DNA from 2 places in the Corynebacterium sp. P4-C1 genome. Region 2 is predicted to be linked to the other one. Evidence: predicted binding sites of a transcription regulator. Region 2 holds the regulator's gene; the other holds the start of a gene.
The links. Region 2 encodes LexA, which represses DNA repair genes until DNA is damaged. Its sites were predicted from a motif close to CGAACANNTGTTCG; they were not measured.

Region 1 (5,770 bases), 350 kb from region 2:
TCTCGAGCACCTCCACAATTTCGGCGAAATCACAGGAGATATGTCTGGGGGCACCGCCGTTCCTTTGAGGGCCGACCAGTCGAACACCTCCCTCGTGGTCGACGGCACCTGGATGCTCAAGGTTTTCCGCAAACTCGAAGAAGGCATCAACCCCGACGTCGAGCTGCTCAGCTCCATCGGTGACTGCCCGCATGTCGCGGGCGTGCGCGGGTACCTCACCCACGACGGAAAAGTCCTGGCGATGATGCAGGAGTTCATCACCGGTGGCCGCGACGGCTTCCAATTGTCTCTCGACCCTGGTCTCGATAATGAGCACGATCTCGGTGCCGCCATCCGCACTGTGCACGAAGCGTTAGCCGAAGCATTCGGAGCGGAAACCGTTGCCGGGTCCCGCATCCGGGGTTCCCTCAATTCGCATCTCGACGAGCTTCTCACCCAGACCGACGCCCTTTCTCCCTTCGAGGGCAATTTGCGGGAAATCTACTCCCGCATCCCTGACGGGGACGTCGACATCCAGCGCATTCACGGCGACCTTCACCTGGGACAGACACTTCTCGCGGATCGTTGGTACCTGATTGATTTCGAGGGCGAACCTGCCCGACCCCTCGAACAGCGCAGGCTCCCCGACCATCCGTTGCGGGATGTGGCCGGCATGGTGCGAAGTTTCGGGTACGCGCATGCGATGGGCGGTAAGGCGGACGTCGATAAGCTGCTCGCCGGTTACGGCACCTCCCGCTCCCCTGTCTTGGATGCGTATATCGCTGACAAGGCCGCGTACGAGGTGGTCTACGAAGCGAACAACCGGCCTGATTGGGTGGACATTCCGCTGCGAGCAATCCGGGAACTCTCCTAGTCTTCGGGCGGCGGCTCGAATTCCGGGTCGTACGGTCCCGGCGGCGGCTCAGGGTGGAAGGGGAAACGGAGCTCGTATTCCCTCTCCAGCTCCTGCAGCTTGCCGATGCAGGCCTCGTAGTCGAAATCCTCCTCGAAATCGTCCAGGACACGGTGGCACTTGGCGAAAAACCGGGCATTTTTGCGCTTCAACCGCTTCACGTCATCCAGGGTGCGCGACCACTTCGGATTCGTCGGAGTTATCTGGCCTTCCAGCACGCTGTCCGGCTCTACGCGGGCATAGGTGCCGTTGGCGAACAGCCAGACGATCTCACCCGTGACCGGATCGGGAACATAGAAGGCCAGGCGGTCGGTCTTCATGTTGTGGTGGTGCTGGCAGAGGCAGAAGAGATTGTCGGCGCTGGTCAGCCCACCCTCGTCGAACGGGATGCGGTGGTCGAGCTGGCACGTCCACGCACTGCGGTCGCAGCCCGGGTAGATGCAAGTACCGTCGCGGCTGCGGACGAATGCCTTGACGGCGTCTGGCGCGACATACCCGGCGACGGTGCAGGTAGCGGCCGCGTCGAGGTCGACCACGTTGAGGCTGAAGGAGTGGAACATCTCGGTGCCCACTGCACCCGACCAGCCGAAGCCAGGAATGAAGACCGGCCTAGTGACATCGACGGAACCGTCTGCGTTTTTGGGTGCGTAGGCGAAGATCGTCGCGGGAAGCTCAGGAGTCAGGCGGCCGCAGATGAGTTTAAGGGCGGCATCCGAATCCGAGAGGTCGTGCTTGCGGGCCGTAGCGGCGATGGACGCTCTGGCGGCTGCCATCGAGGCATTATCCGCGGACAGGGTCAGAGCGGCCAATCCGACGCCGGAGGGATCAGGGTGGAACTCAACATGGCCGATCCCGGGCGGGCCTTCCGACCGCCTCTTCTTTTTGTCCGCGTCGAACGACACCGAGCAGTCGAGTGTGGCCAGAAGCTGGTTGAGTCTCAGCGTCACCATGTACGGCGTTGGCAGCTGCTGGTTTGGGTAGTCGGGCGTGAACAGACCGACGAGGAGCTCGTCGATCTGCCCGTAGTCTTCCTCCTCCACGTCATTGCCCAGACGGTTCACGGCTTTCTCGATGGCGGCGAGCCGTCTCACGTCCAACCGGTGGTTCTCGTCTTGGAGGGCACGGAGGCGGGGAAGCTGCTGGAGGCTCATGTAGGCGAACATGCCTTCCTTCACGTCACGGGGCGTCAGGCCGGTGGCGATGCTGACAGCTGTCACTTCCTCGTCCACATCGCGGGACCCGAGGAACTCATTCTGGTGGGCGTATTTCCCGAAGATGGCGTGCTGGTTCCGGCGGAACCCGGTTCCCGCGGCGGTCAGTGGGTCGTCGGGATTCTCACTGGCGAAGAACGCCCCAGTCGGGACGTGCGCTTCTTCTTCTGCTGCGGCAGTCACGGTCTTCTCCTTTCTGTGCTCGGAGCGGGTGCCGCCCGGGCGGCCTAGCACCACCCGTTCAAACGGCTGTGCGGACAGTGTTGCATGCGACCCGGACACCGCCCAGGAAAACTGCAGAGACTTATCCACAGATTCGATCACTTGTTCGATCGCCAATCCACAAACGGCAGGTCGCAACTGAATGATGGGATGGGAAATTCGAACAGCGAGAGGGCGTCGAAAAGCGAAATTTTCACGCAATGGGATTCTGTTCCGTAGCGTGAGATGATAGGGTGGCCCCTACATTTTGTTCATTTTCCTTGGGAGGCCCAATGTCTACTGCTGTGCCAAGCGGCAAGAAGACACAGACCAGCGCGATCGTCGTCACGGCGCTCGCACTTTTCTCGATGTTCTTCGGTGCCGGCAACCTCATCTTCCCGCCCATGCTCGCCGTGGAGGCGGGCGAGAATTTCTGGCCCGCGATCTTCGGCTTCCTGACCACGGGCGCGCTTCTGCCCGTGCTCGCGGTGATCGCGATCGCCCTCTCCGGCTCGAACGTGCGCGACCTCGCGCAGCGCGCCGGCACGCTCTTCGGAGTCGTGTTCCCCGTTCTGGCATACCTGTCGATCGGCGCCTTCTACGCCCTGCCGCGAACCGGCGCTGTGTCCTTCGAGGTCGCGGTGACTCCGCTGTTCGGTTGGGAAAGCACCCTGACCGCGGCGATCTTCAACATCGTATTTTTCGGCATCGCGCTCGCAATTTCCTGGAACCCGAACAGCATCACCGACACCCTGGGTAAGTTCCTCACACCGGCGCTGGTGGTCCTGCTGACCGTCATGATCGGCATGGCTCTGTTCACGATGACGAACCAGCACTACTCGCCGAGCGAGGACTACGCTTCCAGCGCTTACCCGACGGGTGTCCTGGAGGGTTACCTGACCATGGACTCGATCGCTGCGCTGGCATTTTCCATCGTGGTTATCTCCTCGTTGCGCTTCAAGGGCTTCGAGGAAGGCAAGCCGCTTGTCCGCGGCACGATCCTCGCCGCGGTCGTCGCCAGCATCCTGCTCGCCCTGATCTACCTGGGCCTCGGCCTGATCGGCCGCGCGATGCCGGACGCCGGGCAGTACGACTCCGGAGCGCCGTTGCTTGCCGACGCAGCACTCCAGCTCATGGGCCGCCCCGGCCAGACCGTTTTCGCGCTCATCGTTGTGCTCGCCTGCATGACTACCGCTATCGGCCTCATCACCTCGACCGCCGAGTACTTCTCCCAGCAATTCGCCGGCTCCTACCACACCTGGGCGGTCATCTTCGCCGTTGCATCCGCCGTCATGTCGACGCAGGGCCTCGACTTCGTCATCTCGATTGCCGGCCCCGTCATCGGCTTCCTGTACCCGCCGGCGATCGCCCTGATCTTCGTCACCCTGATCGAGCCGGCATTCCGTCGCCGCACGCGCCTGCGCTGGGGCTTCTTCCTGCCAATCTGGGTGGCGGTGGTCTGGTCCCTGATCTCCACCTTCACTTCTCTCGGCTGGGGCGCAGACGCTCTGTCGCCTCTGGTCGACTGGTCGCCGATGCAGGACTACGACCTGGGCTGGCTGCTGCCGACGGCAGTGGCATTCGCGATCGGTGTCATCATCGACTTCGCGAAACCGCATGCCCCGCTCGAAATCGGTACACAGCGCACCGTTGACGGCGACTCTTTGGAGGAGGCCGAAGCGCAGAACGTATAGGTGGAATGAGGTGGCCTTCCGTCACGTTGCACGGGGTGACAAGAATCCCCGAACGGAAGGACCACCATGACCCCGCTGTCCCTGCTGGATTTCTGCACTGTCCGCGACGATGAGACGCCGGGCCAATCCATGGCCCGCTCAGTCGAACTCGCCCAGACAGCGGAGAAGCTGGGGTACGACCGCGTCTGGTACGCCGAGCACCACAACATGCCGTCGATCGCATCGTCGTCGCCGGCGGTGCTCATTTCCCATATCGCCGCCAAGACCGAGAAGATTCGTCTCGGTGCTGGCGGCGTCATGCTTCCCAACCACTCCCCGTATGTGATTGCGGAGCAGTTCGGCATGCTCGCCGAGCTGTACCCGGACCGCATTGACCTGGGTCTCGGACGCGCACCCGGCACAGACCAGAACACTCTTGGGCGGGCCCTCCGCAGGGATCCGATGGCGGCGGAAAATTTCCCGGACGATGTCTTGGAGCTCCAGGGCTATCTCGCCGGGAATTCGGTGGTGCCGGGTGTGACCGCCATGCCGGGAGCCGGAACGAATGTGCCGCTGTACATTCTCGGATCTTCGATGTTCGGGGCGACATTGGCGGCGAAGCTGGGGCTACCGTATTCATTCGCCTCCCACTTCGCACCGACGCACCTGGAGGCGGCGACGACCTACTACCGCGAGAACTACCAGCCCTCCGAGCGGCACCCGGAGCCGTACGTGATCGCCGCAGTGAATGTCACTGCGTCAGATAGCGCAGCGGACGCCGCGCGCCAGACAGAACTTGTCCACCGCGCGAGGGTGCGCGCGCTCCTGGGACGCCAGGGGCGGACCCTCACCGAAGAACAGCTGGACAATGTGATGGCCTCGCCGCAGGGCCAGCAGATCGTCGGTATGCTGCGCTACACCGCGCAAGGCACTGGCGAGCAGGTCGCGGACTACCTGGAGAATTTCGCGGCGCACGCGAAGGCGGACGAGCTGATGGTTTCGTTCCAGTCCCCCACCCACGACGAGGCGGTCCGGGCAATGGAGATCGTTTCCGGCGCAGTCTAGATGAATATTTATGTCGGTGTTTTTGTACTCTAGCGAGAGGTTGTCGGGTAAAGTTTAGACAGTTTGACAAGTTCGAGCCAGGAGAATTCCCATCGCACGCCGACAGCAGCACGAGGAAATCGCGGACTATCTCCGCGGCTTGATCGATGACGGAACCCTCGCACCGGGCGATCCTCTCCCCTCCGAGGCGGAGCTGTGCGCGCAATTCGACACTTCGCGCGGCCCCGTGCGCCAAGCTGTGGCGAACCTGCGGGGCATGGGCCTGATCTCGTCCGGCCGCGGCCGCCGCTCGCTCGTGCTGGAGGCCCCGAAGACGAACAGCTTTAACGCGCTCATCTCCGCATCCGCACTCGTCGCGGAAGCGGGCCAGACCCCGGGCGAGAAGATCATCCGGGTCGCGAGGGAGCCCGCCGGCGAGAAGATCGCTGTGGCGCTCAACCTGAAGGTCAACGACCCCGTCGTGGAAATCGTGCGCGTGCGCTCGGCGAATGGGGTACCGGTGCTCATCGAAAGGCTCGTGTTCCCCCTCCGCTTCGGCGAGCGGTTCCTGGCTTTGACCCCGGAGAGCGAACCTGTGCACGACCAGCTTTTCGACGCCGGCGTGGTCATCGACAACGCGTCCCGCACCGCGCAAGTGGACAGGGCCACCGCCACGCACGCGGAGCTTCTGGAAATTCCGGAAGGCGACCCGGTTTGGCGGCTGGAAATGAGGGGTTTCACATTCCAGG
Region 2 (5,770 bases):
TGCGAGGCGCTTCAACGCATCATCGGACACATCTCGGCCTTGGCATGCGCGGCGCACACCGACGATGAGTTTGTCGCGGTCGAAGGGTTCGCTGACCCCGTTGCGCTTCACCACGGTCAGGACCGCTTTTTCCATGGTGGTGAAGCGTCCGCCGCACTCCGTACACTCGCGGCGGCGGCGAATGGCTGCGCCCCCCTCGACGAGACGGGAGTCGGAGACACGGGAGCTATCGTTCTGGCAGAAAGGACAGTGCACGGCTTAAGATCTTACTCCCCAGATCCGCCGCCAAGACGCGCCGACAGGACGCGGAATGCATACGCCCTCCCCCATGGTCGGCTTAGTGCGGGACGGGTCCGCGCACATGCTTTCTTTAGTGCTGGGACACGGCCGCCATCTGGGTGCCGGCGTTGTCGGAGACGAACCCGGCGTCCCCGCCGGAGAACGCCCCGCCGAATGCCGAACCGACGATCAGTGCCACGCCGAAAAGCGCGCCAAGGACAGTCGCACCGGCGGTCTCGCGCCGGGATTCGAACGAATCAGCGTTGCCACCGAACTCAACCCTGTCCGGCGCGTCGCGGTGCTCATATTTTCGATTATCCGGCCCCAAGGTTCGAACGGTGGGACGGTTCCGGAGCGCGCTCGAACGCCGGTCAAGGTCCCAGACATCAGCCGGCTGCACACGAGATGCGGGTTTCATCGAGGAGGAGTCGGCGCTGCTAGAACGTGCGATAGAGATAGTCATGAGAGTTCCTTTCTGTTGTTCGACTGCGATTCTAAGAGACGCTTCAACCACGTCCTAGAATGTGTTCGATTAAGTGTTCGATAGCTTCTATGTTCGATTTATAGCAAGGCGGCCAAAATTTGTCTAGGCGTGCTCCGAATATTTCGAACAAATTTGCTCATTCGTGGTAAACAAGAGTCAAGGGAACCGAACGCCGGGCAGCGTCGTCCAAGTTGATGAAGGGTTTCACCCCCACCCCAACGGACGATCACCATGGAGAGAAAAGAGGACGCACCCAATGCCGAAGCGAGAAGACAAGAAGCCGGACCTGAAGTCGTTGACTGAACGTCAGCGCCGCATTCTCGAGGTCATCCAGGACGCGGTAGTGCTGCGCGGCTATCCGCCGAGCATCCGCGAGATCGGGGATGCTGCCGGCTTGCAGTCGACGTCGTCGGTGGCGTACCAGCTCAAGGAGCTCGAAAAGAAGGGCTTTTTGCGCAGGGACCCGAACAAGCCCCGCGCGGTCGATCTTCGCCACTTGCCCGAGTCCGGATCACGCAAAAACCGCAAGGCCAGCCCGACGCCAGAGGACGCGGCGGCGCCCCGCTACATCCCGGTGCTGGGCCAAATCGCCGCCGGGAACCCGATCCTCGCGGAGGAGAACGTCTCCGAGTACTTCCCTCTCCCGGAAGAGCTCGTCGGTGACGGGGACCTCTACTTGCTCCAGGTTGTCGGGGAGTCGATGCGGGACGCCGGCATCCTCGACGGGGACTGGGTCGCGGTCCGCACACAGCCCGTCGCTGAGGAGGGCCAGTTCGTCGCCGCGCTTATCGACGGTGAGGCGACCGTCAAGGAATTCCACAAAGACTCCTCCGGCGTGTGGCTCCTCCCCCATAACGATGCCTTCGCCCCCATTAAGGGCGACGACGCGGAAATCATGGGCCTGGTCGTCTCCGTTTTCCGCAAACTCTAGCCTCCCCTTCCGGGGGTGAAACGGGCACAGACAGACACGCTCGGGCGTGATTTTTCAAGCCTAAAAGGAATAATGGGGCAAGTGTATGAGTGCCTCGCACGCACATGCCCGAGGCTCGGAAGGAAGTGCCCATGTACGCCGAAGAACGGCGCCGTCAGATCGCGTCCCTTACCGCCGTGGAGGGACGCGTCAACGTCACCGAACTCTCCACGAAATTTGACGTCACCGCCGAAACCATTCGGCGCGACCTCGCCGTGCTCGACCGCGAGGGCATCGTGCAGCGCGTTCACGGCGGAGCTGTTTCCAGCCAGTCGTACCTGACGACGGAACTTCCCCTCGACGCCCGGTTGCGCTCCGCGACGACAGCCAAGACCGCCATCGCGAAAGCCGCGCTCCAATTCTTGCCCACCTCGGGCGGTTCCGTCTTCCTTGACTCCGGCACGACCATCAACGTGCTCGCGGGCATGATCAAAGACGTTCCCGTCGCTGCGTCGCTGTCATTCGTGACCAACTCACTACCCATCGCGGTCGACCTGTCCAGTACGGGCGAAATCAATGTCCAGCTTCTCGGTGGCACAGTACGCGCCATCACGCAAGCCGTCGTCGGCGATACCGCGCTCCGAACGCTCGCGCTTTTGCGTGCCGACGTCGCCTTCATGGGCACCAACGCCCTCACCGTCGACCACGGGCTGTCCACCGCCGACGCGCAGGAAGCCGCCGTGAAATCAGCCATGGTGACCAACGCCCGGAAAGTCGTGGTGCTGTGCGACTCCTCCAAGCTCGGAAGCGACTACCTGGTGAGTTTCGCCGCCCTCGACAGCATCGACGTCGTTGTCACGGACACCGACGCTCCCCCGTCTTTCGTCACCGAGCTCACCGAACTCGGAGTCGATGTCATCCAGGCGGACTGAGCCGGACCGGCCCTCCCGCGCCGCCGTGACGCTTGCCGCATGTGGTTTTTCTTGAGCTAACCACACAAAACGGGCATAATCGGACATGAAGGGGCGCACATACCACCCCCGCCCCGGCATCTGTCCACCAACGCTCCAGCACCCCCACGGCCGCGCCGCGGAGCGAAAAGGATTGCCCAGTGATTATCACATTCACCGCTAACCCCAGTATCGACGCCACAATGTGCATCGACTCACTCGACCCAGGCGGGGTTCTCCGCGTCTCCGAGAGCTCGCGCGAACCGGGCGGGAAAGGCATCAACGTCTCCAACGCCGTGCTCAAAGCCGGCCAGGACACCCTCGCCATCGCTCCCGCCGCGGACAACGACCCCTTCACCGCGCTGGCCCGTTCCGCGGGAATTCCGCTGCGCACCGTCCCTGTGGACGGCGCAGTTCGCACGAACACCACCGTGACGGAATCATCCGGCCGCACAACTAAGCTCAACGAACCGGGCACCACGCTGACTGACGATGTCCGCCGCACGCTCGAAACAGAGCTTGTCGACGCCGCCTCCCACCCCCTCACCCGTGCCGCCGTCCTCGCCGGCTCGCTGCCCCCTGGTGCCCCGGCCGACTGGTACCCGCAACTGGTGGCAGCGCTGCGCGACGCTGCACCCGACCTGCTCATCGCAGTCGACACCTCCGACGAACCGCTCAAGGAGCTGGGAAGGAAGCTGGAGGCGACGGCGCCGGACGTCGTCAAGCCCAATGCTTTCGAGCTCGGCCAACTCGCGGGCATCGACGGCGGCGAGCTCGAGAGTCAAGCTGACGACGGCGACTTGGACGCGGTGGTGAAAGCCGCGGCAGCGCTCGTCGATAAGGGCGTGCGCGAAGTCCTCGTCACCCTCGGCGGCGCCGGCGCATGCCTCGTCACCGTCGACGGCGCATGGCACGCCGCCACCCCGCCCGCACAGGTGCGCTCCACCGTCGGCGCAGGCGACAGCTCCCTCGCGGGCTACATTCTCGCGCGTCTCGACGGCAAAGACTTCCCTGCAGCACTGCGCACCGCCGTCGCCTACGGCACCGCAGCCGCAGCCAGCCCGGGTACCGCAATCCCCTCCCCCGACGACATCGACTACGACCGCACCACCGTGCGCGAACTCTAAGAAAAGGAACCACCGTGTCCAACACCATCACCCCGGACCTCGTCCGGCTCGACACTGATTTCGGCGCCACGCCAGGCGACGTCATAGGCAACCTCGCCGAGCTCGTCGCTGCGGCCGGGCGCACCGACGAACCGAGCACGCTTGCCGATGCCGCCACCGCCCGCGAACTCAAAGCCGGCACCGGCGTCAACGGCAAGGTAGCCATCCCCCACTGCCGCACCGCCGCGGTGGGGGAACCCACTCTCGCGTTCGCCCGCCTGTCCCGGCCCGTCGATTTCTCCGGCCCGGACGGCGATGCCGAGCTCGTCTTCCTGATCGCCGCCCCTGAGGGCGGCGGCAAGGAGCACCTGAAGATTCTGTCCAAGCTCGCCCGCGCACTGGTCCGGGGTGAATTCCTCGACACCCTGCGCGCCGCCTCGACACCGGAAGAGGTTGTCGCGGCCGTCGATGAGGTGCTCAACGCTGCCCCCAAGAAGAAGGCCCCCGCGGCACCGGCAGCCGCCGGCGACAGCGCCGGATCCACCGCTGTCTCTGCCGCACCTGGCTCCCCTGCCTCCACAGGTGGCTCTGCTCCGGCCCCGTCTTCCGCACCGGCCGCAAAGAGGCGCATCGTCGCCGTCACGTCCTGCGCGACGGGCATCGCCCACACCTACATGGCCGCCGACGCCCTCGAGCAGGCCGCCAACGGGCGCGACGACGTCGAACTGCGCATCGAGCCCCAGGGCTCCTCCGGCGGCGACCGGGTCGACCAGGCGTTCATCGACTCCGCCGACGCCGTCATCTTCGCCCACGACGTCGCCGTGCGGGACCGGGAGCGTTTCGCCGGCAAACCCGTCATCGATAGTCCCGTCAAGCGCGGCATCAACGAGCCGAACGCGATGATCGACGAAGCCATCGCCGCCGCTGACAACCCGAACGCCCGCCGCGTGCCGGGCGGTACCGCCGAACCGTCAGGAGAAGCGCAGGGAGATGTGAGCTGGCCGAAGCGCATCCAGCAGGCCATCATGACGGGTGTTTCCTACATGGTTCCGTTCGTCGCGGCCGGAGGCCTCCTCCTGGCGCTCGGTTTCCTCGTCGGCGGCTACGATGTCGCCGACGGCTGGCAGGTCATCCCGCTCGACTACTCGCCCACCAACCTGCCGGGCCACGAGGTGCTCATCGACGGCGAGACCGTCACCTTCGACCGCTCCGGCTGGTCTTTGTACTTAGGCGCGGTCCTCTTCGCCATCGGGAAATTGGCGATGCAGTTCGTGGTCGCTGCCCTGTCCGGCTACATCGGCTACGGCATCGCCGGCCGCCCCGGCATCGCTCCGGGCTTCGTCGGCGGCGCACTGTCCGTGATGGTCGGCGCCGGCTTCATCGGTGGTCTCGTCACTGGTTTGCTCGCTGGTTTCATCGCCTACTGGATCGGCTCGTGGAGGGTCCCGCGCTGGCTCGGCTCGCTCATGCCGGTGGTGATCATCCCGCTGCTGACATCGCTCATCGTCGGCCTGCTGATGTTCCTGTTTTTGGGCCGTCCGCTCGGCGCGATCATGACCGGGCTGCAAGGCTGGCTGGAGTCGATGAGCGGATCGTCGGCAATTCTGCTCGGCGTGATCATCGGCCTGATGATGTGCTTCGACCTCGGCGGCCCCGTGAATAAGGCCGCGTACCTCTTCGGTACCGCCGGCCTGTCCGCCGGCACCGACGCAGCCTACGAGATCATGGCCGCCGTGATGATTTCCGGCATGGTCCCGCCGATCGCTCTGTCCATTGCGACGTTCCTGCGCAAGAAGCTGTTCACCCCGGCCGAGCAGGAGAACGGCAAGTCTGCGTGGCTGCTGGGCCTGTCCTTCGTGTCCGAGGGTGCCATTCCGTTCGCTGCCGCCGACCCGCTGCGCGTCATCCCGTCGATGATGCTCGGCGGAGCCGCGGCTGGTGCTGCGTCGATGGCTCTGGGCGTGGGCGCGAAGGCACCGCACGGCGGTATCTTCGTCATCTTCGCCTACGAGCCGTGGTGGGGCATGTTCATCTCCCTGGC

Region 1: the regulator LexA is predicted to act here: its motif matches at 2,421-2,434, upstream of QYR03_RS10645 (HNH endonuclease signature motif containing protein).

Annotation. Positions count from the first base shown of each region.
Region 1 covers NZ_CP129966.1:2,237,501-2,243,270, reverse strand. The annotation lists gene QYR03_RS10650 (trehalose synthase) at 1-853, shown strand, start outside; gene QYR03_RS10645 (HNH endonuclease signature motif containing protein) at 850-2,286, opposite strand; gene brnQ (branched-chain amino acid transport system II carrier protein) at 2,598-3,998, shown strand; gene QYR03_RS10635 (LLM class flavin-dependent oxidoreductase) at 4,065-5,042, shown strand; gene QYR03_RS10630 (GntR family transcriptional regulator) at 5,182-5,770, shown strand, end outside.
Region 2 covers NZ_CP129966.1:278,984-284,753, reverse strand. The annotation lists gene nrdR (transcriptional regulator NrdR) at 1-255, opposite strand, end outside; gene QYR03_RS01325 (hypothetical protein) at 371-742, opposite strand; gene lexA (transcriptional repressor LexA) at 1,020-1,694, shown strand; gene QYR03_RS01315 (DeoR/GlpR family DNA-binding transcription regulator) at 1,826-2,605, shown strand; gene QYR03_RS01310 (1-phosphofructokinase family hexose kinase) at 2,785-3,750, shown strand; gene QYR03_RS01305 (fructose-specific PTS transporter subunit EIIC) at 3,765-5,770, shown strand, end outside.